DNA from 4 places in the Gelria sp. Kuro-4 genome. Region 4 is predicted to be linked to each of the others. Evidence: riboswitches for the same ligand, from Rfam matches in the RefSeq annotation. Region 4 holds a riboswitch; each other region holds the start of a gene.
The links. A riboswitch is a leader RNA that binds a small molecule or an ion and turns the genes downstream of it on or off. The one in region 4 is predicted to bind lysine.

Region 1 (7,870 bases), 230 kb from region 4:
TACCGCATGGGCAATAGAGTGTACGGCATGGTCTGGGTTCCCGCTTGGCCGACAAACTGCACGCCGAGGACGGTAAGAGCTACGAAGAAAAAGCCGATGCAAAGGTTGATGAAAAGGTCGGCATACCGACGGAGCGAAGGCGAGAGGTTTACCAGAAGCACGTCGATATTAAGGTGTGCCTTATTGCGCACCCCTGCGACCGCGCCGAAAAGCACGCAGTAAACGAAGGCGATGCGGACTACGTCCATGGACCAGGGGATGGAAAAATGCAGAAAGTAACGCGAAACGACTTCGGCAAAGGTTACAACAGAAATTACGGCCAGGGAGATGGCGAGAACTGTATCAACCACCGTGTCGATGAGCCGGTTCAACATAACAGTCCCTCCGGATGAGGGGGCGAGCCGTAAGAGCCCGCCCCCTGGTATTTTAGGGAGGCCCAGCCCCTACTTGGTGTTGCGCACGCGGTCGACTAGCTCAAGCGGTACCATGTCGGCAACTTCTTCGGGGACGTTTTTCGTGACTTCTACAAAGGCATTGCGGTCCGGTTCCGCAACCTCCATTCCTTTGTCCTTGAGGAACTGGAGGTCTTCTGTTTCTTTCTGCGCAATAACCTGACGTTGATAAAGAATGGCTTCGGTGGCTGAATCCTGAATGGCTTTCTGGATGTCAGGGCTGAGTCCATCATAGAACTTAGAGTTAATAAGCACGCTGCCGGGCGAGTAGGTATGGCCATCCAGGGTGAGGTACTTCTGCACTTCATAAAACTTCATCGAACGGATTGTTGCCACGGGGTTTTCCTCTCCATCGACGGTCCGCTGCTGGAGCGCAGTGTAGAGCTCACCGAAGGGAATGGGAGTCGGGGTCGCCCCCAGAGCCTTCACCAGACCGAACCAAACCTTGGCCTCCTGTACACGAATCTTAAGACCTTGGGCATCTTCCGGTTTCAAAATGGGCCGTACGTTGTTTGTGAAATGCCGCCAGCCAAGTTCACAGAACCCGAGTGAACGCAGCCCTTGGGCCAGGAGTTTATCGCCCAATTCCTTGCCGATGTCGCCGTCCATTACCTTGTAGGCGTGATCACGGTCGCGGAAGAGATAAGGGAGGCTGAAGATCTGTAGCTCTGGAACCCAAGCGGGGAGCGTGCCGTCGGTGGTGACGGTGGTCATCTGGATGGTGCCCATGCGCACACCTTCAGCCATTTCCCGCTCGCTGCCGAGCTGGGCGTTGGGGAAGATGGTCACTTGTACCTGGCCATTAGTTTTTGCCTCTACCAACTCTTTGAACTTAGTTGCCATGATGGTGTACGGATGTTCGTCGGGGCCGACAACGGCATACTTGATTACCACGCTTCCCGTGGCTTGCCCTTGACCTGCCGGAGCGTTTCCGCCCTGCCCGGTCGGGCCTTGTCCACCACAACCTGCTAAGGCCACGGCGGCGATCAAGAGACCCACTGCTATAAGTACAACCTGGCGCTTCACTTTCGTATCCCCTCTCATGTCCAATGTGTTATGAACTCTTAGTGGCTATAACCTCTTGGAACCACCTCACCTCCTTTACCTGGCCAGGAGGTCCTGCACCCCGTAGGTGAGCCGAATTTCCCGCCCCAATACCGGGTCGTGCAAGAGCGCGGTAAACCGTGCAGGTGTCGCCAGCCCACCGAGGGTTGGTACTGTTCCAGAAAGGATGACGGCGCCTTCAAGATTGGGATACTCTTGGCGTACATGTTCCAGAAGGGTTGGCACCGGCAGGAGGGCACTGGCCGGGCTGTCTTGGTATAACGTCTCTTGCCCTTCCGGCCCTACCCAGCCGCGAAGAACCAACTTATCCCAATGATCGGTTAGATCCTCATAGTCCCAGAGGATGTTACTAAGCGGTTTGGGGCAAATCTGCTTGGATTTGTAGATGCTCGTTTTTTCCAAACTGCGGTCGGTCTGGTCGCTGGCCAGGCCGACCAGCAGGCGCCTTTGGTAGGGGAGAAAGACGAACTCCACCTCCGGGCCGGTCTCGCCGCCGACTACTTGAATGACGCTGTCCGTGGTGGCAAGCAGACCGCCTGCCGGATAAATCACCGGTGTTTTGGCCGGACATTCAACGCCGATTGCTTCCAGTTCACGGATATGTTCGCGTACCTTGTCTTGATCCCGGCCGGCGAAACCGAGACACAGGATCAGGCTTACCGGGTAGACGATGGTTTCCGGTGGGCGCTGCGGCCGTGCGATGGTAAAGGATAATTGCTGCATGTTGTTCCTCCTGCTCGTTTACTTGCATTGCGGTGCGGGAGCATACACTTCCGGCCGGCGGTCGGCAAAGACAGCGATGCGGCGGCGCACCTCTGCGACGCTGTCCAGGTTCAGGTTGACGCTCAGGATCACCTCCTCTTCTCCTGCTTCCACCAGGACCTCGCCCCAGGGGTCGATGACCGCGGAGTGACCGGAGTTGACCAGGTTGCCTACCGGCCCGCAGGCGTTGCAGGCGACCACAAAGAACTGGTTCTCGATGGCCCGGGCTCGTAAGAGCGTGCGCCAGTGCTCCACCCGCGGGTGCGGCCACTCCGCCGGGACAAAGAGCACCTGGGCACCGGCCAGGGCCAGGCCACGCACAAGTTCAGGAAAGCGCAGGTCGTAGCAGATGATGCTGGCCAGAGAAATGCCCTCCAGGGTGAAGAGCGAAGGGGTGGTCCCGGCGGCGAACCGGTCCTTTTCCCCCGAGGGGGAGAAGAGATGAATCTTGTCGTAGCGAGCCACCTCCTGCCCCACGCGGTTAAAAACGTAGGTGGTGTTGCGCACCTCGCCGTCCAGGCCGAAGCGTACCACCGAACCGCCGACAATGTTCACCCGGTGCTCGCGCGCCAGCCCGGACAGCAGCTGGCGGCTCTCTCCTTCTTCGGCGGCGTCGGCATGGGCCGCCAAGTCAGTGGGGAAGAAGCCCACGTTGAATGTCTCCGGGAGCAGAAGCACATCCGGTTCGTCCTTGGCCGCGCGCGCGATCAGCTCAGCGGCGTGCGCCAGGTTGCGCTCTTTCTCACCCAACTCGACCTGCATCTGGATCACGCTGACTCTCAGTTGTGACATACCCTCACTCCTCCTTACAAGCGCAGTAAACAGCGTCTTTTCAGCGTAGTTTGGCAAGCAGCGGGCAAGCGGGCACGGCGCTAGGGGCGCCACAGGTTCGGCAGGTTCTTGCCCACCGCCAGCTTGGTGATACTCAGGTGAGCCGTTATGGCATCGTTGAACTTGGCGTACGACCCCTCCTTCAACCCGGCAAGAATGGCCTGGTGCTCAACCAGTACTTGGGCCATGCGACCAGGTGTCTGGATGGCTTCCAGCCCGAGGCGCAACAGGTGATCGCGCAAACTGTCGTAAAAGCGGTAGAGGCGTTCATTGCCGGCTGCGCGCACCAGGGCCAGGTGAAACTCCCGGTCGGCCGCGATGAATTCCACCGACTGGTGCCGTTGCGCCAGCTCTGTCTGCACACCCAGGACGTCGGTCATTTGCTGCAGGCAGATTTCGTTGCTGCGCTCGATCAGCTTCTGCCCGGCCAAGCGCTCCAGCACCAACCTTAGTTCGTACACTTCATCCAAGTCTTTCAGGGAAATCTCGGCCACTTGCGCTCCTTTGTGCGGGATGAGCGTTACGAAACCTTCAACCTCCAAGGCCTGCAGGGCTTCACGAATGGGCGTCCGGCTGACGCCGAATGAATTAGAGAGTTCATTTTCACTTAAAAACTGACCAGGGGCGAAAGCCCGGGTGATTATGGCCTGCTTGATGAGCTTATAGGCCTTTTCTTTAGACGAACGGTAAGCAGGGTCTTGGCCCATAACCTATCCCTCCACCTCCCCATACAACCTGTATACAATGTGTATATGTAAATTGGTATTCGCCACAGTTACGGGAAAACCCTGCTTTTTAAGGTACAAAACTTAACCCGGTATCCACCAGAAAATCCCTATTTTCTCTTGACGGTTGTTCTTTAAGGGGTTATCATAATGAACAAATATAATATCAATGCCTCATCTCAGTCCTTCGGGTGCTGGGCACCGCTGAGGTGAGGTAGAGGCGCGGCAGGTCAAGAGTAGCCACCCGGAGCAGGGCAGCGACGAGGGGTGGGGAAAGGGGCCGCCGCCGAAGCCGGGGTGCCGCACCGGAACCCCGAGCTGGGTCGGCAGTTAAGAACTGCCGGACTGTCACCGCCGGCTTCCCCGGGCCGGCGGTGGTGAGCTATCTCACCGCAGGGGAAAGGAGGGATGGGCTGTACGCGCCTTCAGGGCCGGGCCTGTCTGCCTGGCTTTTGTTTTACCCATTTTGCCGGCGGCGCCTGCCGCGCGGCCCAGGCAAGGGCAACCCCGAAGGAACGCCACCTCGGAAGCGGGGCCGACACCAAAACACTGGTTTAAGAGGATTTGAGGGAGGGAAAACCATGAGCAATGCCAAGATTGCCGAGCTTGCCAGCTTGGACACGGAGCTCAAGCGGGAGTTGGGCCTCTGGGAAGGCGTTTCCATCATCGGCGGCATCATGATCGGCTCCGGCATTTTCTTCCTGGGTTCCTTTGTGCTGCAGCGCTCGCAATTGGCACCGGGGCTGGCGCTCCTCGCTTGGCTGGCGGGCGGCATTATTACGCTGCTGGCCGGTCTCTGTTACGCCGAGCTGGGCGCCTCCATCCCGCGGGCGGGCGGCGCCTATGTTTACCTGCGCGAGGCGTACGGGCCGCTCTTTGGCTTCCTCCAGGGCTGGACGGCCTTCTTTGTCTCGGCGTCCGGTTCCATCAGCGCCCTGGCGGTGGCCTTCGCCACCTATTTCAGCGCCGTTGTGCCCCTCAGCCCCTTTGGCATCAAGATGCTCGCCATCGGCACCATCATTTTCCTTACTATCATCAACGCCCTGGGCGTTAAGCTGGGCGGGCAGGTGCAAAACGTCCTCATGGTGGCGAAGCTGCTGCCCATCGTCATCATCATCGCTGCGGGCCTTATCTTCGGCTCTGCCGGCAACACCATGACGGTCTTCCCCGGCGGCGCGGGCCTCATAAGCTCCTTCGGCATGGCCCTCATCGCCTCGCTCTGGGCTTACGAGGGCTGGAGCAACGTCAACACCATCGCTGAGGAAATCAAGAACCCGCAGCGCAACCTGCCGCTGGCCCTGCTCATCGCCATCGGCGGCGTTACGGCGATTTACGTTCTTTTCAACTTCGCGCTCCTCAAAGTGCTTCCTGCGGCTGCCATTGCCGAGGACGCCAAGCCGGCGGCCGCGGCGGCCAAACTCATCTTCGGCCCCTGGGGGGCTTCCCTGGTAACCCTGGGCGCACTCATCTCCATCTTCGGCTCCACCAACGGCTGCGTGCTGGTATTCCCGCGCATGTACTACGCCATGGCAAAAGACGGGCTCTTCTTCCCGCTCTTTACCGAAGTGCACCCGCGCTACCGCACGCCCATCCCATCGCTTATCGCCTCGGCGGTTGTAGCGATCATCCTTCTTTACACCGGAACCTTCCAGCAGCTCACCACCATGGTGGTATTCGCCGGCTGGGTGTTCTACACCCTCACCATCGTTTCGATCTTCATCCTGCGCAAGAAGTATCCCGACCTGCCGCGGCCCTATAAAGTTTGGGGGTACCCGGTGGTGCCGGTCCTCTCCGTGCTCACCTCGCTTTTCCTTTTGATCAATTGTCTCAAAGAGGATCCGCGTTCCTCGCTTTTCGGCCTGGTGATCCCGGCCCTGGGCGTGCCGGCCTACTACTGGTTTAAGACGGCCCAGGCGCGGCGCGAGGCACGCCTGGCGGCGGAGGGCGTTGCCTCAGGGCACGAATGAGCAATGAAGAGAATTTGTGCAAGGAGGTGTTGGGGGCGTTGGCCGGGTCGGCGCCCCTCCTTATGGAAGCAGACTTAGTCTTGCGCGGCGGGCGCGTGCTCACCCTGGTGCCGGAGCAGCCGGAAGTTGAGGCGGTGGCCGTCCGGGGGAACCGCGTGCTGGCCGTGGGCACGGAAAGCGAACTTAAGGCCTACCTGGGACCCCAGACGGAGGTTATCGATGCGCAGGGCCTGACGGTGGTCCCCGGGCTTACCGATACCCATCTGCACCTGCTGCACTACGGCTTCGCGTTGAACCAGGTGGACCTGGGCGGGGTGCGCTCGGTGGGAGAGCTGCGCCGGCGCGTGGCCGACTTTGTAGCGCAGCGCAAGATCAAGCCCGGCCGCTGGGTGCTGGGACGCGGCTGGGACCAGAACCTCCTGGCTGAGGGGCGCCTGCCGCGGAAGGAAGATCTCGACGGCATCGCGCCGGAAAACCCCATGCTGCTTTCGCGCATCTGCGGCCATGCCGCCCTCCTCAACCGCCGGGGCCTCGAGGCGGCCGGGCTCACGGCGGCCACCCCCGATCCCGAGGGCGGCCGGCTGCAGCGGGGCGAGGGCGGCGAGCTCACCGGCATTGTCTTTGAGCTGGGAGCCATCGGGCTGGTGCAGCGGGCCATTCCGGCCGCCGGGCCGGCCGACCTGGAGGAGGCCCTGGCGCTGGCCACGGCGCGTGCCGCTCAAGCCGGGCTCACCGAGGCCCACTCAGACGACTTAGGCTCGGCCGGCGGCTTTGCGCGCGCTGCGGCGGCCTACACCGCCCTGGCCGAGGGCGGCAGACTCCCCCTGCGCATCCGGATGGCGCTCCTCGTGGGCTCCCTGGGGGAACTGAAGGACGTGCTGGCGGCGGCGCAGGACTGGCAGTCCCCTTCGGAGCTGATCAGCCTGGGACCCATCAAGATCGTCTCTGACGGCTCTCTAGGAGCCCGCACGGCAGCGCTGGAGGAGCCGTACAGCGATGCGCCGGGCGAGCGGGGGTTGATGAATTTCGCCGCGGAAGAGCTTAGAGAAATGGTGACCCTGGCGCATCGGGCCGGCTTTCAGGTGGCTGTCCACGTGATCGGCGACCGGGCGGCGCGCCTGGCGCTCGAGGCCGTTGAAGCGGCCCAGGCCAGGTACCCGCGACCGGACGCGCGCCATCGCCTGGTGCACTGCCAGATCATGAACCCCGCCCTTTGGGAGAAGATGCGGGCGCTGGGCGTAGCCGGGGACGTGCAGCCGCGCTTCGTCGCCTCCGACTGGCCCATGGTGGAAAGCCGGGTGGGGAAGGAGCGGGCGCGCACCAGCTACGCCTGGAAGTCCATGCTGGCGAGGGGTCTACACCTGGCCGGCGGCTCCGACTGCCCGGTGGAACCGCTCGACCCGCTTCTTGGCCTGCACGCCGCCATCGCCCGCACCGACCCGGCCGGGAACCCGGCGGGCGGCTGGCAGCCTGCGGAGAAGCTGGCGCCCCTTACGGCCCTCGGCCTCTTCACTGAGGGTGCGGCCTACGTGGCCCGCGCCGAGGGCGAGCGCGGCCGCCTCGCCCCCGGCTACCTGGCCGACCTCACCGCCTTCGCCGGCGACTACCTGGCCGCCCCGGAAGAAACCGCCCTGGCCAACGACGTGCGCCTCACCATCTCTGCCGGGCGGGTGGTGTACCGGCGGTCTTAGGAGCGCGTTCCGGCAGATTCCTAAGAAACCCCTTGGCCGGGAAACGGTTCTCCCGTTTTCGGTGTTGGACTTCCCGGTTTCCTCCAAGCGTAAGGACCTGCCCCCACTGCGGGACAGGTCCTCGGCTTTTCTTCTTGGACTGCAGGCACAGGCGCCGGTGAAGTACGGCTGCTTGACCCGCGCCTGTGCCTGGCGTAAACGATACGGGGTGAAGGTTGGAACTGCAAAGGAAGGCCTATTTCTTGGCTTGGCTCAAAGCGTTCTGGACAGCTTCTTTGATCCCGTTGCTGGTGTACGTGGCCCCGCTCACCGCTTCCACATCGGTGGATTGTTTCTCAACAATGAGCTGAGGAATCTTGGCGATGGCGGAATCGCTG
Region 2 (7,870 bases), 1.3 Mb from region 4:
TCTTTACCCCCTCGCCGCTTTCGTTCTGCCTGCTCTTGCCACAGGTATGTAAGGGCGCGTGCAGCAACACTTATAATATGAGTCACAGGCACAGCGGCTATGCACTTAAGATCCACCTCCAGGCAGCCGCGCGCAAACTCGGGTTCCAGCTGGATGCGGATGCGGCTGCGCCGCAGCACCTGCTGCGCCAGCGCCTGCGCCAGCCCCAGGCCGCTCCAGATGAGGCCACTCGCAAAACCGGTGGCGGCGGCGTCCCCGGTGCCAAATCTAATCCAGCCTTCGGCCTCGAGCTCGAGCCGCTGCAGCAAGCCCGCAGCCAACCGGAGCAGGAAACGCGTGTCCGCTAAACGCACCCGGGCGCCCCACCGGCGCCCACCCAGGCGCGCGCTGGGCTGCCCCCCGCCCGCACCCGGCCGCCAGGTGTAAAACGGCAGCCTGATCTGGCACCGGCGTACCTGCCAGAGCAGGCCGAGGCGCAGTGCGAATTCTTCCTGCGGACAGGTGCAGTAAACCAGTTCGAGCCGGATGCGCGCCGCCAGGAAAAGTATGAACAAAAGGAGGGGGGCCACCCCAAAATACCCGTAAGGCAACCCGCCTCACCCCCCAGCCTTTTGCCTATTCTTTCCCTTCTGCGTGCGCTCATACAAAAAGCCCGGAAGAATTATTCCGGGCTTTTTGCTTGCGGGTGGCTTTCTTTTGGGGGGCGGCCTTCACTTGTTGCCGCCGCTTCCGGCAGCGGGGGCAGGTCGCCTAAGCTCTTCAGGCCCAAGCTGCGCAAAAAGGCCGGTGTGGTTCCAAAAAGAACGGGCCGGCCCGGCCCCTCCTTGCGGCCCACCGCCGTTATCAGGCCCCGCTCTTCCAGGGTAAAGAGCACCTGGTCCACCCGGACCCCGCGCACCGCCTCAATCTCCAGCCGGGTGATGGGCTGGCGGTAGGCGATGATGGCCAGGGTTTCCAGTGCCGCCTGGGAAAGGCGTGGTCTCTCCGGCGGCTGCAGCAGGCGGCGGATGTAGGGGGCAAATTCAGGCCGGGTAAAAAGCTGCAGACCGCCCGCCACCTCACGCAGGACCAGGCCGCGCCTGCCCTCCGCCAGCTGGCGCCTAAGCTCCGCCAGCGCGAGCTCGGCATCCTCGACCGAAAGCCCGACCGCAGCCGCCAGCTCGGAAACGGAAACCGGCCGGCCGGCGGCAAAAAGCAGCGCCTCCAGAAGAGCCGTCACTGATTCGAGCTGCACGTCTCACCCTCCTGCCGCGCCACGATGATTTCCCCGAACCGCTCCTTTTGCCAGACCCGCACCCGCTCGCGGTGCCAAAGCTCCAAGAGGGCCAGAAAAGCCGGCACTACGCGGCCCGGGCGCGCCCTCCGGCCCAGGTAACGCCGGAACTCCATCGTCGGCACCTGCCGCAGGCGCCTGAGGAGCCGCTTAAGCTCCTCCTGAACCGTGGGCGTATCAGGGATGATGGTGACCGGAGCCGGCGGCTTGAAGAGCGGGGCCACACGGGCCCAGGCGGCTGAAAGCACCTCCGGGTCAAGCTTCAGCTCCGGCCGCTCGGCCCGGGCCTCGCCCAGCTCCGCGGCGCCAAGGCCCGGTGAAGGGAAAAAGTTCGTCTCCTCACTCAGGCGGCGGGCCAGCTCCCGCGCTGCATCCCGGAAAGCCTTGTACTCACGCAGGTGGTCCACCAGCTGCTCAGGGCTTTCCTCTTCATCCTCCTCCGGCGGCGCTTCGGTCGCCGGCAGCAGCATGCGGGCCTTCAGCACCAGGAGGCGGGCCGCCATCACCAGAAACTCCCCGATGGCATCCAGGTCGGTCTGGCCGGCGGCCGCCTCCACGTACGCCAAATACTGGTCCACCACCGCAGCCAAGGAGATAGTGCAGATGTCAAGTTCCCGGGCTTCGATTAAGTGGCAGAGGAGGTCGAACGGCCCGCTGAAGTTCTCCAGCCTAACCTCGTACGCCACGGCCACGTACCTAAACCTAAAGGTCGCGCAGGTTCATGGCTTCCCGGGCTTCCTCGACGGTACGGGCCGCCACCAGGCGCGCCCGCCGTGCCCCTTCCCGGAGGATATCGCGCACGTCGTCCGGGTGAGCCGCAAGCTGCTGGCGCCGTTCATGAATGGGCGCCATCCGCTCGGCGATCACATCGGCCAGCCGCCGCTTGCATGCCACGCAGCCGATGCCGGCGCTCTTGCACTCCTTTGCCACCGCTTCGTGGGTGGCAGCGCTGAAGGCCTTGTAGAACTGGTAAGGGACGCAAACCTCCGGGTGCCCGGGATCGGTCTTTTTGATGCGCTCAGGGTCGGTGACCATCTGCGCCACCTTGGCGCGGATTTCCTCCGGCGAGTCCGACATGCGGATCTCGTTGCCGTAGCTCTTGCTCATCTTGCGGCCGTCGATACCGGGCAGCAACGCGAACTTGGTAAGCTTAGCCTGGGGCTCGGGAAAGACCTGTTTCTGGTAGAGGAAGTTGAAACGCCGGGCAATCTCCCGGGCGATCTCCAGGTGGGGCAGCTGGTCCTCACCCACCGGAACCGTGTCGGCCTTGTAAACAAGGATGTCGGCGGCCATCAGCACCGGATAACCCAAGAAACCGTAGGTGGCGATGTTGCGGCCTTCCAGCTGCTTGAGCTGTTCCTTGTACGTCGGCACCCGCTCGAGCCAGGAGAGCGGGGTGACCATGGAAAAGAGTAGGTGCAGTTCGCCATGTTCCTTCACGTTGGACTGAACAAATACGGTGCTCTTCTCCGGGTCAATCCCGGCGCTCAGCCAGTCGATGGCGATGTTCAGAATGTTATCCTGCAGCTCAGCTGTATCCTCATAGCCTGTCGTCAAGGCGTGCCAATCAACGATGGTGAAGTAACACTCGTAATCCTTTTGCAGCTCCACCATGTTGACCACAGAGCCCAGGTAATTGCCCAGGTGGAGTCGCCCCGTCGGGCGCATGCCGTTGAGAACACGACCTTTCATCCCTCTCATCCCTTCGCGTAGAGATTTGGCTGCTTCAAAAGCGCAGCAGGATACGATACAGGAAGCCAAACACAATAAGGTCGGTCACGCTGTACAAAACCTGGTACAACCAGGAGGCAAGCGGTAAGAGGATTATGCTGGTCAGGCCCAGGTAAAGGAGCACGATAAGGATTACCGGGCCGTACGGCTCCCAGCGCGCCAGCTCATAGGCTGTGCGGCGCGGCAGCAGCTCCGCCAGCACCTTTGAGCCGTCCAGAGGCGGAATCGGTATTAAGTTAAAGACAGCCAGAAAAATATTATACCACATGGCCAGCTCCACAATGCTGGCCAGGCCTTCGTTGAAGAGCAGCACCTGCAGCTTAAGGAGAATTAAGAGGACAAGCGCCGTCAGGACGTTGGCCCCCGCTCCAGCCAGGGAGACGAGGATCAGGCCGGCCCGGCGCGGCCGCAGGTAATTGGGGTTTATCGGAACCGGCTTGGCCCAGCCGAAGCGCACCAGCCAGAGCATTAAGAGCCCTAAAGGGTCCAGGTGAGCCAGCGGATTAAGCGTCAGCCGCCCGTAAGCGCGGGGCGTGGGATCACCCAGCGCATCCGCCACCTTCGCATGGGCATACTCATGTACCGTCAGCGCCAGCAGCAGGGCCGGAATGCGAAAGATCATGTCGCGGGCAAGCCACATACGTACCTTCCTTCCTCTTTGTCCCGCGGCCCGGCCGGTCCAGTCGCGCTTCATCGCCTGCGCGCCGGCGCCTTTCCCGGCGTGCCACTTAAGGGAAATTATAGCACAACCAAGGGGCGAAAAAAAGCCAGAACGGGGCCGGTCCCCGTCTGGCTTGCGCATTCGTTTCAGCGCACCGCCCGCAAAGACTCCTGCTCACGCCACGCGGCGGGAATGCGGTCGTTGCGCACCAGGTCCGCCAGGCTTTCCCGCTGGACCACCACAGAGGCCCGGCCATCGCGGACAAAGACCACCGCCGGGCGGGCCAGGCGGTTGTAGTTGCTGGCCATGGAATACTGATAGGCCCCGGCCGTAAAGACGGCGATGAGGTCGCCCGGCTCCAGCCGCGGCAGGTTAATGTCTTGGATGAGTACATCGCCCGACTCACAGCACTTGCCGGCAATGGTCACCACCTCGGCCGGCAGGTGATTCGCCTTGTTGGCCACCAGGGCGCTGTAGCGCGACCCATAGAGGGCCGGGCGCGGGTTATCGGCCATACCACCGTCCACGGCGACGTAGGTGCGCACGCCCGGGATTTCCTTGCGCGCCCCTACCCGGTAGACAGCAGTTCCCGCCGGGCCGACGATGGAACGGCCGGGCTCGAAGATCACCTTCGGCAGGGGAAAGCGCTTCTCCTGACAGTAAGCCTTGAGGGCCGCCGCGATGGTATCGATACAGGCGGCCGGGCTCACCGGGGCATCGTCGTCGCTGTAGTACACCCCCAGCCCTCCGCCCAGGTCCAATTCCTCGAAGGTAAGGCCGGTGAGGCGCCTCACTTCGCCAAGAAAATCGATCATCACCTGGGCCGCTTTAACGTAGCCATCAAGGGCAAAGATTTGCGAACCGATGTGACAGTGCAACCCTCTAAGATCCAGGCGGCTCTTCGTTAGAGCCTCCTCCACTGCCGTAAGCGCCTGACCGTTTTCCAGCGTAAAGCCGAATTTGGAATCCAGTTGGCCGGTCTGAACGTAAGCGTGGGTGTGCGCCTCAATCCCGGGCGAGACCCGGAGGAGAACACTCACCCGCTGGTGCAGCCGTGCCGCCACTTCTTCCAGGAGGTCGAGCTCGTAAAAGTTATCGACGATGATGCGCCCCACCCGCGCCCGCACTGCTTGCTCCAGCTCGGCCGGGCTCTTATTGTTGCCGTTGAAGTAAATGCGTCCCGCCGGAAAGCCCGCCGTCAGCGCCGTGTAGAGCTCGCCGCCGGAGACCACATCCAGGGCCAGTTCCTCTTCCTCGGCCAGGCGGCACATGGCCAGGGTGCAAAAGGCCTTGCAGGCGTAGGCCACCTCGGCCCGGGGGAAGTTCGCCTGCGCCGCCTTGCGCCAGCTGCGGCAGTTGGCGCGGATGAGCTCTTCATCCATGACATAAAGCGGGGTGCCGTACCGCGCTGCCAGGTCCGGTACAGGCACACCGCCGATCTCCAGATACCCTTGCCCGTTTATCCGGGCCGTCCCCATAAGCTTCATTACGTCCGCCTCCTCGCTTGTTTAACCCTCCGCTGGGGAGTAAAACTAAACGAGAAAGCGGCCTTTAGCGGAACGGGACACTCTCATCCCTGGCTACCCCCTTTCCGTGAGATAGCGCTCCACCGGCAGCCACGGTAAACCGCCGGTGACAGTCCCAGACTTGTTCAGCCTGGGCCCAGCCGGGAAGCCGGCGCCTCTTCCCTGCTTCGGCGACGGCCCCTTTCCCCCGCCTTCCTCGCTGCCCTGCTCGAGCGGGTTACTCTTGGCCCTCGCGCCTCTACCCCACCTCAGCCGAGATGAGGTGCTAAAAGTTTGCGCTTATCATAACACGCCCCTGTCCCCGCTGTCAACGCCGTGCGGCGCCGTAACATACATTTTACCTGCCGGCGGCCTCGCCGGTGAGGCTCCAGCGGCCGCAGCGGTCGCCCCAGCGCGCCAGCACCCGGTCGCCGGCACGAATCTCCACCACCTCGCACTGGTTGGCGCAGCCGCTGCAGGAGCGGCTGGCCACCTGAAAACGCCAGCGGCTCACGTCAAAGCCCTGGAAGCGGGAAGGGCTGCCGTCGGCCACGGCCCGGCGGGCCAGCTGGGCGGCCCCCAGCGCCCCCATGACCGCGTGGTGCGCCGGTACCGTGACCGCCCGGCCCAGCGCCTCTTCAAAGGCCCGGCGCATGCCCACATTGGCCGCCACGCCGCCCTGAAAAAGAATAGGGGAGCGGATTTCCTTCCCTTTAGCCACGTTGTTCAGGTAGTTGCGCACCAAGGCCTGGCAGAGCCCGGCCACGATATCCTCCACCGGGTGTCCCAGCTGTTGCTTGTGAATCATGTCCGACTCGGCAAAGACAGCGCAGCGGCCGGCGATCCGTACCGGGTTGGCGGCTTTCACGGCCAGGCCGCCGAACTCCTCGATGGGCACGCCCAGCCGGGCCGCCTGGCGGTCGAGAAAGGAACCCGTTCCGGCCGCGCAGACGGTATTCATGGCAAAGTCCACCACCACGCCGTGGCGGAGGATGATGATCTTGGAATCCTGGCCCCCGATCTCCAGCACCGTCTGCACGGCCGGGACCTGGCTCAAGGCGGCCACCGCATGAGCGGTGATCTCGTTTTTCACCGCATCGGCGCCCACCATGGCCGCCGCGAGCTGCCGCCCGCTGCCGGTGGTACCAACACCGGCGATGCTGAGGCGCGCAGGGATTTCCCGCTCCACGCAGGCCAGGCCCTCCTGCACGGCCCGGATGGGATTGCCGCGGGTCCTGAGGTAAAGGCTGGTGAGCACTTCCCCCCCTTCGTCTAAAAGTACCAGGTTGGTGCTCACCGAACCGACGTCAATGCCGAGATACGCCTGCAAACGCTGTTCCTCCTTCTTTCTGCCGGCGCCGGGCGCACAGGAGGTCGCAGAAGGCCTCCAGCCGGGTGCGCACCCCTACCTCACTGGCATGCTCATCCAGCATAAAGGTGAGGACAGGAATACCCACATCCCGGCTCACCTTGGGCAGGATGCTTTCCGCCACTATTTCCGGCATGCAGGTGAGCGGCGCCAGCTGAATAACCCCGTCAAAACCGGCGCGGGCGTAACGCACGGTCCAGCTGATGCTTTCCAGGCCGTGCCCGCCGACAAAGTGGCCCAGGTAGGGCGCAGCCAGGCGGTACTCTTCCCGGTCGTCCCTGAGGTGCAGGGAGTGTAGCACCAAGTTGGTTTTCACCCAGTCGCTGAGGTAGATGGAGCGCTCCACGATAGCGCCCATTTCCCCCAGCACGCGCTCCAACTCCAGGTTCACGGCCGGCTCCAGCACCGTGTAAATCTCGCCCACGATCCCGATGCGCAGCGGGGCCTCGCCTTCCCGGCGAGGCAGAGCCTTAAGGAGTACCTTCCCCCGGCGGGCCGCCTCCTCCACCTCCGGCACGCTGCCGGCTTCATCCACCTGGTCGAGAATCCTTTGCCACGCCCTGGTGGTGGCCCCGCGCTCACCTTCCTGCGCCCGCGCCCGATGCACCTCGTGTTCCAGTTCGTCCAGGACGGTCAGCTTGCGCCAGGCCAGCCGGCCGGCCCGCCAGATCTCCCGCAGGCCGGCCCCGCCGGTGATGTCGCGCAGGCCCTGCCAGAGTTCCCGCCAGTGGCCCTGCGGGGGCTCCAGCACCACCATGCGCAGATTTACTCCCAGGTCGCGCAAGATTTCCTGCTCCACCTGGGCGTAATAACCGAAGCGGCAGGGTCCCACCCCGCCGGCCATCACCACGGTATCCGCCCCTTTGCGGGCCGCCTCAAGGAAGTTGCCCACGTTCACCTTGAGCGGCAAACAGGCGAACTCCGGTGCATAGCGCGTCCCCAGGCTCAGCGTCTCCCGGCTGACCGGAGGAGGCACCACCACCTCCACCCCCAAGGCCGTAAAAAAAGCGCGCAGCGGGATATAGATGTGCCCCATATGAGGAAAAGTCACCTTCACGACGCGCCCCTCCATTCGATCATGTCCAGGAAAGCCTCCACGCGGGTCACCAAACCGCCTTCACCCGTGTGCTCATCCAGGGTTAAAAGGAGAAAGGGTAAGCGTCCCCGGCGGTGGGCGCGGCGTTCCAGGAGCTCGCCCACCAGGGAGTCGGGGCCGCAGCCGAAGGACACCACGTGGATGATGCCGGCGACACCGCCCCCGCGCAGGTAGTGGCCGCCTGCGCCTAGGATGAGCCGGCCCAGGCTCCAAAAGAGCGACTTGGGAAGCCGTG
Region 3 (7,870 bases), 210 kb from region 4:
CGGCGCAGCCTCTCGAGCGGCGTCCCCTGGCGCAGCGTCGCCCCCAGCCGCGCTGCGGCCTGAGCGAACCCCAGCACCACCTGCAAGGGATTCACCTGGCTGTCCTGGGGGCTGTAGGTGGCACCCACGATGTGCGGTGCCAGGGCGGGTTCCAAGCGGCGGGCCTCGTCGCCGGAAAGGAGGCGCACGTCCAAGCCGATGGCCTGTTGCTTGGCCATAAAGGTGCGCATGGCCGGAAGTTCTTCTTCGCGCTCAATGACGATGAGCCCGCCGCAGTTGTTGTACTCAATATCCCACTCCAGCTCGTCCGCCAGGCCCCGATACAGCTCCGCGGACGCCAGGGCCAGCGACAGGTGTACCCCCGGGCTTTTCGACTGGAGGATCACAAAGCCGTCGCAGGCGGAAGACGTCTCGGCGCCCAGTTCCGCCCGCTCCACAAGAAGAACATCCGCGCCCTGCTTGGCCAGGTAGTAGGTGACGGCGGTGCCAATAACGCCGCCGCCCACCACCACCACATCCGGAGCCTTCATGCCTTCTCCCCCTTCAGGCCGGCCAGCATCAGCGGGCGCGTCGGCGGGCGGTAAGTGCCGGGGGGGATCTGGGCCGGGCTCTGGCCTGTCTCCTGGGCGAGAAGCTGGATGATCAGGCGACGGCAGGTGCATCCCTGGCAGAGGCCCATGCCGGCCCGGGTGAATTTTTTGATGGCTTTCACCGTGGTCGCTCCGGCGCGGATGGCACGCCGGATGTCGCCCTTGGTTACCTCCTCGCAGCGGCAGATGATCACATCGTCGTCATTTCTCATCGCTCAGCCTCCTCATCCCCCGCACTTCCGCGGCCAGGGCACTGGGTACGGCCAGGGTAACCAGCCAGGTGCCGTCCGAGGTGCGCACCTGGCGCACCGCCGTCACGGGAGCGGCCGCCACCGCCCTGCCTTCACGGTCTACGGCGGTCACCACAGCGCCCACCTTAGGCAGCGGCAGGAACTCGTAGGGGAAGGTCACCTCGGCCGCCTCGCCCTCTTCCTTCACCAGGAAAATGGCCAGGCCCGGGCAGGCGGCGACGCACAGGCCGCAGCCGCTGCACTTGGCTGGGTCCAGGCGCGGGCGGGCCGTGATAGGCTCGCCCACCTGGATGGCCCCCTGGGGACAGGCCGTCTCGCAAGGGTTGCAGGGAATCTCCTCGGGACACTCGATCACTGCCACCGGCCGCCGCTGCATTTGAGCCACCCTTTCACGATTTCCTCCTGGGCGCGCCGGCGCCCGCCGCCGAAGGGCCCGCTGCGCAGGGCTTCGAGCCTGCGGCGCGCCGCTTCCTTTTCCGCTTCCAGCTCCGGGCCGCCCCGGCCGGCGAAGGCCGCCGCCGCCAGGCCGGCCAGGCACCCCTCCTCCAGGGCCGTGGAGGCCTCCTCTACGCCGGCCGCATCCCCGGCGACAAAGAGGCCGGGTACGGTGGTTTCCATGTCGGCGTTGTGGAGCGGTACATGCCCGCCCAGGGGGCCGGAGTATGCAAAGCGGCACCCGGCCTGCCACGCCAGCTCCGTGAGCGGAGTTAAGCCTACCGCCAGGCAGATGAGGTCCACCGCAAACGTCTGTTCGCTGCCCCGCACCGGCCGCCCGTTGTCATCCAGGGCCGCAATGGTGACCGCCTCGAGCTCTCGGCCGCCGGCGGCAGCCAGCACCGTGTGCCGCGTCCAGATGGGAACGCCCGCGCGCCGGAGCTTCGCCGCATGGACGGCGTAGCCGCCGATGTGCGGCGCCGCCTCCACCACTCCCAGCACCTCAGCCCCCGCCTGCAGGAGCTGGTAAGAAACGATCAGCCCGACGTTGCCGGCCCCCACCATAAGCGCCCGCCGCCCCGGCAGCACGCGGTGGAGGTTCACGAACGTCTGCACCGCCCCGGCGCCCATCACCCCGGGCAGGGTGCAGCCGGGAAAGGCCAGGGCGTTTTCGCCGGCGCCGGTGGCCAGTACAATGGAACGCGCCGTAAGGGTGGAGGTGGTACCCTCCCGGGCCACGCCCAGGGTGTGGTCAAAAAGGCCGTAGGCCACTGTATCCATCCACAAGGCCACGCCCTGGGCCCTGCAGGCGGCCCCCAACTCGGCCGCGATGCGGAAGCCGCGCACCCCGGCATGGTGCGCCCGGGAACCGAAAAATTTATGGATCTGTTTGCGCAGCTGCCCGCCGGGCACGGCGTTTTCGTCGATAAGCACCACGTCCGCTCCGGCTCGGCGGGCGGCCAGGGCCGCCGACAGCCCGGCGGGCCCGCCGCCCACCACGGCCACCTCCGTCACTTCCGCTCCGGCCACTGCCCCAGCCCCCTTTGCGTCTCCACCTTCATGCCCGCCCGAACCGGGGTGACGCAGGTACGGACGTTGGGGACGCCGTCCACCGTCATCACGCAGTCGGTGCAGCGCCCGATGCCGCAGAAGGGGCCGCGCGGCTCGCCGCGCCGCTTGGTGGTGCGGAAGGCGCGGATGCCTGCGGCGAAAAGCGCGGCGGCGATGGGTTCGCCGGCGCGGGCCGGTACCTTTTTGCCGTCCACCTCAATCCAAACCACCGGGGCCGCGGGCAGCGGGCCCAGGATGGGGTGTTCTTCTATGCGCAACTCTTCCTCCCCCTTTACCATTTCTGCGCTCCGCGCGGGGGGGTTCCCGCCGTAAAGACGCAAAAACAGCCAGGCAGACAGGCCTGGCCGTATAGGCGCTTGAGCCCATCTCTCCCTCCCCAGCTGTGAGATAGCTCACCACCTGCGGTCCGGGGTGGCCGCAGGTGACAGTCCGGCAGCTCTTAACTGCCGACCCAGCTCAGGCGCCTGGAGCGGTCGCCCGGCTTCGGCGGCGGCCCCTTTCCCCGCCCTTCTCCGCTGCCCTGCTCTGGGCGGCTACTCATGGCCTGCCGCGCCTCTACCCCACCTCAGCGCTACAGCGCGTCGCAAGCAAGGACTGAGATGAGGCAACTATTCTTTTAATTCATATCTTACCGCTCATTATCCGGGGGTGTCAAGGGGGATTCCCGGGGAGCGAGCCGGGGTCTTCCCAGGCGGCCTTAAGGAGACGGATCACCTCGTCGTCACTTACCGGTGGGAAAGCGGCGTAGTACTCCCCCACAGCCTGAAAGGCGGGCGGCTCCTCGAGGCAGAGCACCTCATCGGCCACAGCCCGAAGGCGCGCAATGCTCTCGGCGGGGCCCACGGGGACGGCCAGAGTAAGGCTGGCCGGCCCGTCCCGGCGCAGAAGACGCAAGGCCAACAGGTCTGTGATCCCGGTGGCCACGCCGTCATCCACGAGGATGACATGCCGGCCGCCGACACGGGGCGGGGGACGGTCACCGCGGTAAAAGCGCAGGCGGCGCGCAGCCTCGGCCGCCTGGCGCGCCGCTTCGCGCCGCAGGTAATCCTCGCCGACGCCCAGACGGGCAATGAGGGCAGCGTCCCTGAGCTCGGTACCGTCGGGGGCCACGGCGCCGATGGCCAGCTCGGGATTAAAGGGGCTGCCTATTTTGCGCGGTTGGATGATGTCGAGGTCGCCGCCCAGGCGCCGCCACACGGGGAAGGCCACCGGCACCCCGCCCCGTGGAACGGCCAGGATGAGCGGATCCGGCTTCGCCACCTCGGCGAGAGCGACGGCCAGCTGTTCGCCGGCTGCGCGGCGGTCGCTGAACATGAGCCACCCCTACCTGTCGTTCTGCTCGTACGTCGTCCTTACCAGTATGGGCGGACAGAAAACGCGTTATGTACGGCCGGCGGCCCTCACGCGGCCGCCGCCGGGGATATGCTCTTCGGTTTCAACCAGGAACGGGCGTTGTCCCCAAGTTCCCCTGCCGCTTCCACGGGAAGGGGGCGTTCCGCCGGCGCTTTCACCTTCTGGTCCGTGAAGACCTCAACGCCGGGCGCGACCGCGGCCGGCGGCAGAATCCACTATGAAGGCGACATCCACGGGGCCGTTTCTTTGCCCCGTTGATCACACGTGTCAAGACAAACTTACGCTGCAGGCGAAACTTCCACCTCACGGGCCATGGGCTCGGGCCGCGTGGTCTGATGCCTTTCCCTCTTAAGAGGAGGCGTTAGCGAAGGCGTTCTCCATTTCGGGAGCCGCCGCCGTGCTCTTGCGGGCGCCTTCTTCCGCCCCGCGCATCTCGCAGGTGCCGAGAAAGAACCCGCCATCGCTTACCGCTAGGTTGGTCACATGGATCTTGCCCCGCACCTTGCCGGTAGCCGTGATTTCAAGGCGGCCCTCCAGGTCGAGTTCCCCCTCCACCTCCCCGGCCACGGTCGCATGGCGGGCCTTGATGTTGGCGGTGGCGCGCCCGCTTTCGCTGATGACGACATCGCCCTTTACGGCGATGTCACCTTCCACCCGGCCCTCGATGCGCAGCGTACCGTGCGCCGTGATGTTGCCTTTAAACTCGGTGCCCCGCCCCAGGATGGTATCCACCTGGTCGTAATTGATCTCGTCCTTCTTTTTTACAGCAAACATGCAGCGTGCATCCTCCTTCGGCCCTCCAGCCCGGGGAAGCGCCGGAACCACCGCCCCCGGCCTCCCGCGCCGGGGAGCAGAGGGTGTCTTCCGTTACAGCAGGAAGTCCAGCGGGTTTTCCTTGCGGCCCTGGTAAATGACCTCGTAGTGAACGTGCGGCCCGGTGCTGCGCCCGGTGTTGCCCACGTAAGCGATGACCTCGCCCCGTTTTACGGTTTGACCGGCGCGCACATTGAGCTTGGAGTTGTGCCCGTAAGCGGTCTGGTAGCCGTAGCCGTGATCGATGATGACGAAGCGCCCGTAACCGCTCTTCCACCCGGCGAACACCACGCGGCCTGCGCCGGTGGCCCGCACCGGTGCGCCGTACGGGGCGGCGATGTCCAGGCCTTCGTGGAACTCTACGCCCGGGCCGAAGGGTGAGCGCCGGAGGCCGAAACGGGAGGTTACCGAGCCGCGTACCGGCCAAGCGTTTGGTACATGTTCCAGACGCTGCCGGTACTGGGCGACCCTGGCCTTCAGATCCGCCAGGCGCGCCCGGGTGGGTTCCAGCGCCCCGGCTGCGCTGCCCAGCACCGCGTCGATATCCGCGGGGTGCACACCGCGGGACGCTCCCCCGCGCGGTGCGCTCTTCGCCGGCTGCGCGGCTCCCTCAGGCCCCCGGGGCAGGTCCAGCATCTCCCGCACCTGGCTGTCCAGCGTGTTGAGCTCATTCAGGCGCTCTTCCACATCCGCCGCCCGCGCGGCCAATGCCTCCAGCTGGCGGGCCTGCTCGCGGTTGACGCTGCGCAGGGCGTTTATTTCGGCCGCCGCCGAACGCAGGCGCAGGTAGTCGTAGCCCAACCAGGCCAGGCTGAGGGCGGCCAGGACGGTGCACAAGGCACCCAGGCGCAGGAGCACAGTGGGTATGCGCAGGTTGCGGCACTGCTCACCGGAATGAGGCGCGATGATAACGGTGAAGGCGGGAGGTGGCGGTGCGGGGCGACGCCGGCGGACCAAATTGTGCGGAAGTCGCAATGGAACCACCTCAAGCAAAAGCGCTATTGATGTTCGATTGCCCTTTGTTTAATCATTCTCCGCCCTCGCTGGAAATTCCTGCTCATGGGAGTATAAAAAGGGTACAGGCCTTTTAATGTGCCTGTGCCGTAGTAGCGATGGCCTGTTCTTCTTCTGCGGTGAGGTGGTAGGTGGACTTTCCGCCCTGGACCGGTTTGGCATACACCCGCGATTCATCGCGACCGAAGAGGCTGCTCAGTACCACGCCGTCCCCGTGCCCATCTAAGATGGCAACGGCAAAGCTGAGATCGCTGCCCGTATCGGGGAACGCGTTGAACCGCACGATCCCCACGTGCTGTACCGCGCGTTGTTGTGCCGTTTCCAGTTCCCGCAAGGCGAAACGCAGGTCCCGCAGCGCCTCGTTCTGCTCACGCGCCCGGCTTAAGGTTTCATTGAGGAGGTCTTCGAGGGAGGCGGCGGCATTCCCCGCCATGAAAGCCCGGTAACGCCTGGTAAGCACCCCCACCCGCAGCCAGAGCAACACCACCAGTATGAGCAGAATGGCAACCGCCGTGAGGAGGACGAGGAGCACGGGAACGGCCCCCGTGCCGAGCAGAGAAGAGAGGTAAGTGCTGTCCATAGAGAAAGGTTCGCTCCTTTTGTAGCTTGCAGCCTGAGGTTATAGGCCGGCCTCCCGCGCCAAGAGGCCGGTGAGCCGTTCCAGGTCTTCGGTCGAGTAGTATTCAATCTCGATGCGGCCTCCCCGGCGGCCGGGTTTGATGCGCACCTGGGTCGCCAGGGCGTGCTTGAGATTCGTCTCCACTTCCACCATCCAGGGGTCGAGGGCGGCGGGCTTTTTCTTTTTCTGCTGCTTTTTGCGCGTCAGCAGGGAACGGATCAGGTTCTCCGTCTCCCGCACCGATAGGTTCTTGGTTACCACCTGGCGGCAGACCTGGTTTTGGAGTTCAGCATCCTCCAGTGCGAGGAGGGCACGTGCATGCCCCATGCTGATTGTTCCACGTGAAACATACTCCTGTACGCCGGCCGGCAGGTTGAGCAGGCGGATGATGTTGGCGATGTGGGAGCGGCTCTTGCCTAACCGGCGCGCCAATTCCTCCTGCGTCAGCCCGAACTCCTGCAGCAGGCGCTGGTAAGCCGTGGCCTCCTCCAGGGGATTGAGATCCTCACGCTGCAGGTTTTCGATGAGCGCGATTTCCATCATTTCAGCGTCGCTCAGTTCCCGCACCACCACCGGTACCCGTTCCAGCCCGGCCAGCTGGGCCGCCCGCCAGCGCCGCTCGCCGGCCACCAGTTCAAAGCCGCCGATCACCGCCCGCACCACCACGGGCTGCAGCACCCCGTGCGCCCGCACCGATTCGGCCAGTTCCGCCAGCTTCTCCTCGTCGAAAACCCGCCGCGGTTGAAAGCTGTTCGGCCGGATCTCCTTAACCGGCACCTCGCGCACCGGCTCGTCCCCCTGCGCCTCCACCGCCGGCAAAAGCGCCGCCAGGCCCCTACCGAGCCCGTGCCGGACGTCTTTTTTCTGCGTCACGTTCCATCACTTCCTTGGCCAGTTCCTGGTACACCTCGGCCCCCCGCGAGCGCCGGTCGTACATCATCACCGGCTTGCCGTGGCTCGGCGCCTCCGAGAGGCGCACGTTCCGCGGCACAATGCTTCGGTAGACCTTGTCCCGGAAGTATTTCTTAACCTCATCCACCACCTGGATGGCCAGGTTGGTGCGGGCATCAAACATGGTCAACAGCACGCCCTCCACCTCGAGCCCCGGGTTAAGCGACTTCTGCACCAGCTGCACCGTAGCCATCAGCTGCCCCAGGCCTTCCAGGGCGTAGTACTCACACTGGATGGGCACCAGTACGGAATCCGCCGCCGTGAGCGCATTCACCGTGAGGAGCCCCAGCGAGGGCGGGCAGTCCACAAAGATGTAATCATACCGCTCCCGTTCCCCGTTCAAAGCCAGCCGCAGCCGGTGCTCGCGCGCCTCCATGCCTACCAGCTCGACCTCCGCCCCCGCCAGCTGCACCGCCGAAGGCACCAGCTCCAGTCCGCGCACCAGCGTCGGCACCCGCACCGCCCGGATGCTCTTTGTTCCCAGGAGCACCTCGTAAATGCAGGCGCCCACCCGACGCTTATCCACGCCCAGCCCGCTCGTGGCGTTCCCCTGCGGATCGATGTCAATAAGCAGCACCCGCCGGCCCTCCTGGGCCAGGGCCGCACCCAGATTGACGGCCGTGGTGGTTTTTCCCACTCCGCCTTTTTGATTGGCCACGGCGATCACTCTACCCATAAGGCTCACCTCAAATCGTCTTCGCTTAGTAATTCCACGCGCCCCTGGATCTTCCTGCCGCACCCGCCAAAATCAGCCCCGCTTTTTAGATCCCGCT
Region 4 (7,870 bases):
GCCGTAATCGGTGGGCGTCCAGGGCGGCTGGCCGGGCACCGGCAGGGCGATGGGTTCGCACATGAAGGTGCTGGCCGCTGTGTAGCCGTTTTCCATCGCCGCCAGGTAGACAAAAGGCTTAAAGGCTGAGCCCGGCTGGCGCGGGGCCACAGCCCGGTTGAGCTGGGTCTCGCTGAAGTCCCGCCCGCCGATCAGCGCGCGTATCGCGCCGCTCCTCGGGTCCAGCGCCACCAGCGCCCCCTGCGGCTGCGTTACGCCCCGCGCGTCGCGGAAGGAGACGGGCAGCCCCTGGCGGAAGGCGGCCTCGGCCGCTCCCTGCACAGTAAGGTCCAGGGTGGTGTAGATGTTAAGACCGCCCTTGTTGAGAACGTCCGCGCCGTAGCGCGGCTCCAGCTGCCGCACCACGTAATCCACAAAATAGGGTGCCCGCCCGGTACGCGCCTTCAGCCCCACAAGCCTGAGCGGCTCGTTTTCCGCCGCCCGGGCCTGCTCGGCGCTGATGTAACCCAGCTCCGCCATGCGCTCCAGTACCACCTTGCGGCGCTTCAGCGCGGCCGACGGGTCGATATACGGCGAGTAGCGGGCCGGGCTGCGGGGCAGGCCGGCCAGGAGCGCCGCCTCGCCCAGGGTCAGGTCGCGGGCGTGCTTGCCGAAGTAGGTTTGGGCGGCCACCTCGGCACCGTAAGCCCCGTGGCCGAAATAAATGGTATTGAGGTAGAGGCGCAGGATCTGCTCTTTGGAGTAGCGGGCCTCCAGCTTTAAGGTTAAGAGCAGCTCGCGGATTTTGCGCTCGAAGGTGCGCTCGGGCGTCAGGTAGAGGTTTTTCGCCAGCTGCTGGGTAATGGTGCTGCCGCCTTCCACCACGCGCCCGGCCCTGAGGTTGCGCACGGCTGCGCGCGCGACGGCTACCGGGTCTACGCCGAAGTGTTCGTAGAAACGGTAATCCTCTATCGCCACGACGGCGTTCCTTAAATCCGGTGCGATGTCGGTAAGCGGGACGTCCACCCGGTTCTGGGTATAAAGGCTGGCCACCTGCTGCCCCTGGATGTCGAACAAGCGGCTGGCCAGCGGGACGGCCGCCTGCGGTAGGGGAGTAAAGAGGACGTAGGCGCCGAACGCCAGCGCCAGGACAAGAACGGCGGCCAGCGCCAGCTTAACCAGGGTGACGCTGGTTCTTCGTACATGCTTGGGCACAAGGATCAACCCTTTTCCTTCATCTTTTCTTAGTATTGCCTCTGCTGGAAAACCTATACAGCAGAACCAGGCAGGAGATGGGCGCCGGCCGGCGAAGAAAATTAGAAACCGTGTGCGGCAAAAAACGAAGCAAAGAAGGGAAGCGATGGTTAACCGGACGGCTTTGGAGGCGCGGCTCCTCCGCCGGCGCTGGCTGGTCTGGGGGATGCTGGCTTTTTCCTTTCTTATTGTTTTCTTTCACCGCATCGCCCTGGCGGTGGTGGCCGATCAGCTGATGGCCGAGTTCCACCTCGGCGCCGCCGCCCTGGGGAATCTCGGGGCCGTGTACTTTTATGTCTACACCGTGATGCAAATCCCCAGCGGCGCCCTGGCCGATACGTTGGGCCCCCGGCTCACCGCCAGCGCCGGTACCCTGGTGGCGGGGATAGGCTCCATTGTGTTCGGCCTGGCGCCGCACCTGGGCGTGGCCCTCGCGGGGCGGTTCCTCGTCGGCCTGGGCGTTTCCGTGGTCTTCATTTCACTTCTTAAGATTCAAACCGAGTGGTTCCGGCCGCGCGAGTTTGCCACCATCACCGGCCTCACCTCCCTGGTGGGCAACAGCGGTAACGCCCTGGCGGCCGCGCCGCTGGCCCTCTCGGTGGCGGCCATCGGCTGGCGTAGCTCCTTTGTGGCGGTGGGTGTCCTGGGAAGCCTGGTGGCGGCGGGCTGCTGGCTGGTGGTGCGCAACCGGCCCCAGGACATGGGCCTGCCTTCCATCGCCCAGCTCGAGGCCAGAGAAACAGGGCGGCGCCCGCCGGCGACGGCACCGGGGGGCCGCATCTCCCTGATGCGGGCGCTGGGCTACGTGCGGAGAAGCCCGTACACCCTGCCGCTTTTCATTGCCGCCTTTGGTCTCAACGGCTCGCTCATGGTTATCTCCGCCATGTGGGGCGTACCTTACCTCATGCAGGTTTACAGCCTCAGCCGGGGCGAGGCGGCGCTTTATACCCTGGGCACGGCCGTCGGCGTGATGCTGGCGGGACCCCTCACGGGGATCATCTCCGATGGCCTGCGGCGCCGCAAGGCCCCGCTCCTCGGCTTCACCCTCCTGACGGTGGCGCTGTGGACCCTGCTCGTTGCCTGGCCGGGCCCGCTTCCCCTGCCGCTGCTGCGCGTGCTCTTTTTCCTCCTCGGGCTGAGCTCGGGCGGCTACCTGCTGGTGATGTGCGTGGCCAAGGAAGTAAGCCCGCACGCCATCGCCGGGGTCTCCACTGGGACCATCAACACCGGCTCGTTTCTCGGCGCCGCAGTCCTGCAGCCGCTGGTGGGGCTCATTCTCGATGCCACCTGGGAGGGGGAGCTGGCGAACGGCGTGCGCCTCTACCCGCTGGCCGGTTTTCGCTGGGGCTTCCTGCTTTGCCTGGTGGCTGTGACGGCGGCGTGCGCGGCCGCCTTACGCCTGCCGGAGACGCGGGCCGAGAACATTGCGCCGGCCCTGCCTTTACAAGAATCTGCCTGCCGGCCGCCGGCACCGCCCGGCGCCACGGCCTGAAAGCATGGTCCAACTCTGGGAAGGGGGTTATGAGCCCTATGCCGCTCAAGGTGGTTCTGGCGCTTCTTTTCGTCATCACCGTGTGGGGTGGTTCTTTCCCCGTGGCGAAACTGGCCCTGGCGGAGATCAGCCCCATCAACCTCGCCACCCTGCGCTTCACCCTGGCGAGCCTGCTCTTTTTGCCGGTGATGGGGCTGGGCCTGCGGCGAACGGGGGAGAGGTTGCCGCGCCCGGCGGGGCGCGACTTTATCATGTTCAACGTTCTGGCCCTCCTCGGCGTCACCACCTACTTCATGGTGCAGTACACCGCCGTCAGCCTTACCACGGCCTCCAATGCCGGGATCCTCATCGGCATTGCGCCGCTTTTTGTGGCCGTGCTTTCGGCCCTCTGGTTGGGTGAACGCCTTACCGCGCGGAAAATCGCGGGGATCGCCGTGGCCATGGGCGGCGTGGCTGCGGTGATCAGCCGGGGCACATTCCGCTTCTCCTTCGGCAGCGCCGGCCTGGCCGGGGACCTGCTCATGGTCCTCAACGCCTTCTGCTGGGCGCTTTTTTCCATCCTGGGCAAACAGATGATGCGCCGCTACTCGCCGCTTATCACCACCTTTTACATCACCCTCCTGGGCACGCTCTGGTTCTATCCGGCGGCCCTTCCGTTGGGGGTGCTGCCGGCCGCAGCGCGCCTCACAGCGGGCGGCTGGCTGGCCGTGGCCTTCTTGGGGGCTTTCTGCTCCGTAGGGGGCTACTACTTCTGGTACTGGGGGCTCTCCCAGGTGGAGGCCAGCCGCGTAGCCGTCTTCCAGTACCTACAGCCGCTGGTGTCCTTTGCCCTCTCGGCGCTCATGCTGGGCGAACAGGTGAACCTCGCTACCCTGGGCGGAGGGCTCTTCATCATCGCCGGCGTGGTGCTGGTGACGCGGGCACCTGGCAGTGCCGGGGAAAAACGCGCCGCAGTCGATGCGTAACCATGGAGGTGCAGATATGCTGGATTTAGCCATTGAAAACGTGGTCTTCGCCGACCCGGCGGGTGAGCTCAGCGGGGTGGGTGCGGTGGGCATCGCTGGCGGGCGCATCGCCGCCCTCGGCAGGAGCGTCCCGGCCGCCCGGCGCGTTATCGACGGGCGGGGGCTCACGCTGGCGCCCGGCTTCATCGACCTTCACATGCACGAGGATCCCCTGAGCGGCGAGGGGGCGTCGGCGGTCATCGGCTCAGAGGTGGCCGCCTGCCAGGCGCGCATGGGGGTTACCACCTCCGTCGGCGGCAACTGCGGCCTGGGCACGGGCCACACCGGGACTTACCTTACGCAGCTCGAGCGCCAAGGCAGCCTGGTGAACTACGCCACCTTCGTCGGTTATACGGCGCTGCGCCACGAGCTGGGCATCGGCGACGAGTACCGGCCCGCTGCGGCGGGCGAAGTCGCCCGCCTGCGCGAGGCGGCGCGGGCGGCGCTGGCGGCGGGGGCCGTCGGCATCTCTTTTGGCATCGAGTACACCCCGGGCGCACCCACCGACGAGCTGCTCGCCCTGGCCCGGGTGGCCACCGAGTTTCCAGCGCGCCTCTTGGCGGCGCACTTTCGCTCCGACGCCGACCGGGCGCTCCCTTCCATCGAAGAGATGATCTACCTGGGCCGGGCGACGGGCCTGCCCTTTCAAATCTCCCACCTCGGAAGCTGCGCCGCCTTCGGCATGATGCCGGCGGCGCTGGAACTCATCGCAGCGGCGGCCGCCCGCGGCGAGCGCGTGCTGGCCGACTGCTACCCTTACGCCGCCTTCTGCACCTTCATCGGTGCGGCCGGCTTTGACGGCGATTGCCTGGCCCGCTGGGGCGCCGACTACAGCGCCATTCAGGTAGCGGAGGGGCCCTACGCCGGGCGGCGCTGTGACCGTGCCCTGTTTGCAAAGCTGCGCCGGGAAGCCCCGGAGACCCTGGTGGTGGCCTTCGTGTTGCGGGCCGATGAGGTGCTCCTGGCCCTTAAGCACCCGCTGGTCCTGGTGGGCAGCGATACCCTGCTGCGCGGCGGGCAGGGCCACCCGCGCAGCGCCGGCACCTTCCCACGCGTGCTGGGGCGCTTCGTGCGGGCAGGGAAAATGGCGTTTGCCGACGCCCTGTATAAGATGACCCTGGGCCCGGCTCGGCGCCTGGGCCTTACGGACCGCGGGCGCCTTACGGAAGGCGCCTGGGCGGACCTGGTCCTCTTCGACCCGGCGGTGCTCGCGGACCGGGCCACCTTTGCCGAACCGGCGCGCGCGCCGGAGGGCATCGAGCTGGTCCTGGTGAACGGCCGGGCGGTGGTGGAAAAAGGCCGGCTCACCGGCGCGCGTCCCGGCCACATCTTGCGCGCGCCGCAGCAGTGAGCAGGCCGGCGATGCGCCGGCAGCGGCGCTCCTTCGCAGTATTGAGAAAAACTTTGATAAGTTGATACCTGACCCCGGGGAAGGCGGTTGACAGGGGGGCGGGGGCGTGGTATCATCACCGTGAAGATTTGCTCAATCTCAATATGGGCCTCATCTCAGCCTTTCGCTGGGGTGAGGTAGAGGCGCGGTTGGTCAAGAGTAGCCGTCCAGAGCAGGGCAGCGAGGAGGGACGGGGAAAGGGGCCGCCGCCGAAGCCGGGGGCCGGCGCCGGGCACCCGAGCTGGGCCGGCGGGAAAGACCCGCCGGACTGTCGCCGGAGGCGTCCCCCAGCCGCCGGCGATGAGCTATCTCACCGCAAGGGGAAGGAGGGGTGGAAGCAGTTTATCCTGCAGCCATCGAGGCTGCTTATTATTTTTCAGAAGGAGGACAAGCCGTGGCTAACGATAGCACGGGACAGACCCGGCGGCGCCGGCGTCTCCATGTCCCACACGTTTACGTCCTGCTTTTTGCCATCCTCATCATCGCCGCCGTAGCCACCTGGGTGGTCACCCCTGGAGCTTACGACCAGGTGGAAGGCCCCCGCGGGCGCATGGTGGTCGACCCGAACTCTTTCCATGTGGTGGAGCGGGCCCCGGTGGGCTTCTTCGGCCTCTTCCAAGCCGTGCACAAAGGCATGGTGCAGTCGGCGGATATCATCTTCTTTATTTTTGTGGTTGGGGCTTCTTTTTCCGTCATCAATGCCACCGGAGCCATCGAGGCCGGGATTGAAGCGGCGGCGCGCGCCCTCAAGGGCAACGAGCGACTGGCCATCCCCGTCCTCGTCCTCCTCTTTTCGCTCGGCGGGGCCATATTCGGCATGGCGGAGGAGACCCTGGCTTTCATTCCGATCATTGTGCCCCTGATGCTGGCCCTGGGCTTCGATTCGGTGACGGCGGCGGGCATCGTGCTGGCCGGGGCCAACGCCGGTTTTTCCGCCGCCTTCATGAACCCCTTCACCGTCGGCGTGGCGCAGGGCATCGCCCAGCTGCCGCTCTTTTCGGGTATGGGCCTGCGCCTGGCCGCGTATGCTAGTTTCGTCCTGGTGACGGCGGGCTACATCTTTTGGTACGCCGGCCGGGTGAAGGCGAACCCAACCCTCAGTTCCACTTACGCTGAAGACCGCGCCAAAGAGCAGGACCTGGGCCTGGATAAAGTGCGGGAATTCAAGCCGCAGCACTCGTTGGTGCTCCTGGTGCTGCTGGCCTCGGTGGTGACGTTGGTCTACGGCGTGGTGGAGCTCGGCTGGTATATCACCCAGATCTCAGGGCTGTTCCTGGCCATGGGCGTCCTCGGCGGGCTGGCGGGACGCCTCAGTCCGGACCAGATCGCGGAGGAATTCGTCAAGGGCGCCAAAGAACTGACCTACGGCGCCCTCCTCGTGGGCCTGGCGCGCTCGCTGCTCGTGGTGCTCTCCGACGGCCACATCATGGACACCCTGCTCCACGGCATGGCCACCGCCATCAGCGGTCTGCCCAGCCTCCTCACCGCCTGGGGGATGTACGGCGTCCAGTGCGTGCTGGACTTCGTGGTACCCTCGGGGAGCGGCCAGGCGGCCGTGTCCATGCCCATCATGGCGCCCCTGGCCGACCTGGTGGGGGTCACCCGCCAGACCGCCGTGCTGGCGCTCCAGTTCGGCGACGGCATCTCCAACATCTACAGCCCCACCTCGGGCTACTTCATGGCCGGCCTCGCCCTGGCCGGTGTTACCTGGCCCAAGTGGCTGCGCTGGGTCGCCCCCCTCATCGCTATGCAGTACGTCATCGGGCTGACCTTCATGACCATCGCCCAGCTTACCCACTACGGCCCCTTCTAACCCGGGGTCAGGTATCAACTTTCCACTGTTTTTCTCAAAACTGCAACGCGGGAGCGGGAGGTCGCAGAATGGAGAATGACTTGCGCACCCTCAAGCAAAAAGCCTGGGGGGAGGTAGAGCGGCTGAAGCCGCGCCTGGCAGAGATCTGCCTTGCCATCCATGCCCACCCGGAGCTGGGCGGGGAGGAGTTCTTCGCCCTCGACCTTCTGTCGCGGGAACTTGCGGCGGCCGGCTTCGCAGTGGAACGGGGGTATTTCGGCATCCCCACCGCCTTCCACGCGGTGCTGGCCGGCCGGGCGGCGCGCCCGGCGGTGGCCTTCCTGGCGGAGTACGATGCCCTGCCGGGCCTGGGCCACGCCTGCGGCCACAACATCATCGGCACGGCGGCGCTGGGCGCGGCCCTGGCGCTGGCGCCGCTTCTTGCGGCTCTGCCGGGCGGCATCCACGTTTTCGGTACCCCGGCCGAGGAGACGAACGGCGCCAAGGTGCCCCTGGCCGCCGGCGGGGCCTTCCGCGACATCGATGCCGCCATGATGATCCACCCCTCCGGCCGCACCGTGCTCACCGCCCCCTCGCTGGCCATGGACGCCCTGGAGTTCCGCTTCCGCGGGCGGGCGGCGCATGCCGCCTCCGCGCCGCACGAGGGGATCAACGCCCTGGATGCGGTCATCCTCACCTTCAACGCGGTGAACGCGCTCCGCCAGCATGTGCGCCCCGATGTGCGCATCCACGGTATCATTACCAGGGGCGGCGAGGCCCCCAACATTGTCCCCGAGGAGGCCGTAGCGCGCTTTTACGTGCGGGCCGCGCGCCGCAAATACCTGGATGAGGTGGCGGGCCGGGTGGTGAACTGCGCCCGCGCCGGGGCGCTGGCCACCGGGGCGGAGCTTACCGTGAACAACTTCGAGTACTCCTTCGACGAAATGCGCAACAACGCG

Region 1: it holds a riboswitch for lysine, as region 4 does, so the genes downstream of both, K5554_RS04925 (APC family permease) here and K5554_RS03850 (YfcC family protein) in region 4, are expected to answer to the same signal.
Region 2: it holds a riboswitch for lysine, as region 4 does, so the genes downstream of both, lysA (diaminopimelate decarboxylase) here and K5554_RS03850 (YfcC family protein) in region 4, are expected to answer to the same signal.
Region 3: it holds a riboswitch for lysine, as region 4 does, so the genes downstream of both, K5554_RS02840 ((2Fe-2S)-binding protein) here and K5554_RS03850 (YfcC family protein) in region 4, are expected to answer to the same signal.

The regions. Positions count from the first base shown of each region.
Region 1 covers NZ_AP024619.1:971,562-979,431, forward strand. The annotation lists gene K5554_RS04900 (TRAP transporter small permease) at 1-374, opposite strand, end outside; gene K5554_RS04905 (DctP family TRAP transporter solute-binding subunit) at 444-1,478, opposite strand; gene K5554_RS04910 (DUF2848 family protein) at 1,554-2,240, opposite strand; gene K5554_RS04915 (carbon-nitrogen family hydrolase) at 2,259-3,071, opposite strand; gene K5554_RS04920 (GntR family transcriptional regulator) at 3,152-3,817, opposite strand; lysine riboswitch at 4,043-4,228, shown strand; gene K5554_RS04925 (APC family permease) at 4,417-5,802, shown strand; gene K5554_RS04930 (amidohydrolase) at 5,841-7,493, shown strand; gene K5554_RS04935 (FMN-binding protein) at 7,729-7,870, opposite strand, start outside.
Region 2 covers NZ_AP024619.1:2,088,198-2,096,067, forward strand. The annotation lists gene K5554_RS10445 (DUF2953 domain-containing protein) at 1-554, opposite strand, end outside; gene scpB (SMC-Scp complex subunit ScpB) at 662-1,234, opposite strand; gene K5554_RS10455 (ScpA family protein) at 1,216-1,965, opposite strand; gene trpS (tryptophan--tRNA ligase) at 1,976-2,965, opposite strand; gene K5554_RS10465 (site-2 protease family protein) at 3,000-3,644, opposite strand; gene lysA (diaminopimelate decarboxylase) at 3,812-5,152, opposite strand; lysine riboswitch at 5,257-5,440, opposite strand; gene K5554_RS10475 (acyl-CoA dehydratase activase) at 5,529-6,500, opposite strand; gene K5554_RS10480 (acyl-CoA dehydratase activase-related protein) at 6,478-7,596, opposite strand; gene K5554_RS10485 (acyl-CoA dehydratase activase-related protein) at 7,593-7,870, opposite strand, start outside.
Region 3 covers NZ_AP024619.1:536,380-544,249, reverse strand. The annotation lists gene K5554_RS02860 (FAD-binding oxidoreductase) at 1-530, opposite strand, end outside; gene K5554_RS02855 ((2Fe-2S)-binding protein) at 527-802, opposite strand; gene K5554_RS02850 (4Fe-4S dicluster domain-containing protein) at 792-1,217, opposite strand; gene K5554_RS02845 (NAD(P)/FAD-dependent oxidoreductase) at 1,193-2,305, opposite strand; gene K5554_RS02840 ((2Fe-2S)-binding protein) at 2,287-2,604, opposite strand; lysine riboswitch at 2,728-2,913, opposite strand; gene K5554_RS02835 (phosphoribosyltransferase) at 2,999-3,661, opposite strand; gene K5554_RS02830 (polymer-forming cytoskeletal protein) at 4,049-4,474, opposite strand; gene K5554_RS14380 (M23 family metallopeptidase) at 4,568-5,488, opposite strand; gene K5554_RS02820 (DUF4446 family protein) at 5,601-6,107, opposite strand; gene K5554_RS02815 (ParB/RepB/Spo0J family partition protein) at 6,147-7,019, opposite strand; gene K5554_RS02810 (ParA family protein) at 6,982-7,773, opposite strand.
Region 4 covers NZ_AP024619.1:745,094-752,963, forward strand. The annotation lists gene K5554_RS03830 (transglycosylase domain-containing protein) at 1-1,194, opposite strand, end outside; gene K5554_RS03835 (MFS transporter) at 1,340-2,725, shown strand; gene K5554_RS03840 (DMT family transporter) at 2,764-3,690, shown strand; gene K5554_RS03845 (amidohydrolase family protein) at 3,707-5,080, shown strand; lysine riboswitch at 5,250-5,435, shown strand; gene K5554_RS03850 (YfcC family protein) at 5,514-6,932, shown strand; gene K5554_RS03855 (M20 family metallopeptidase) at 7,001-7,870, shown strand, end outside.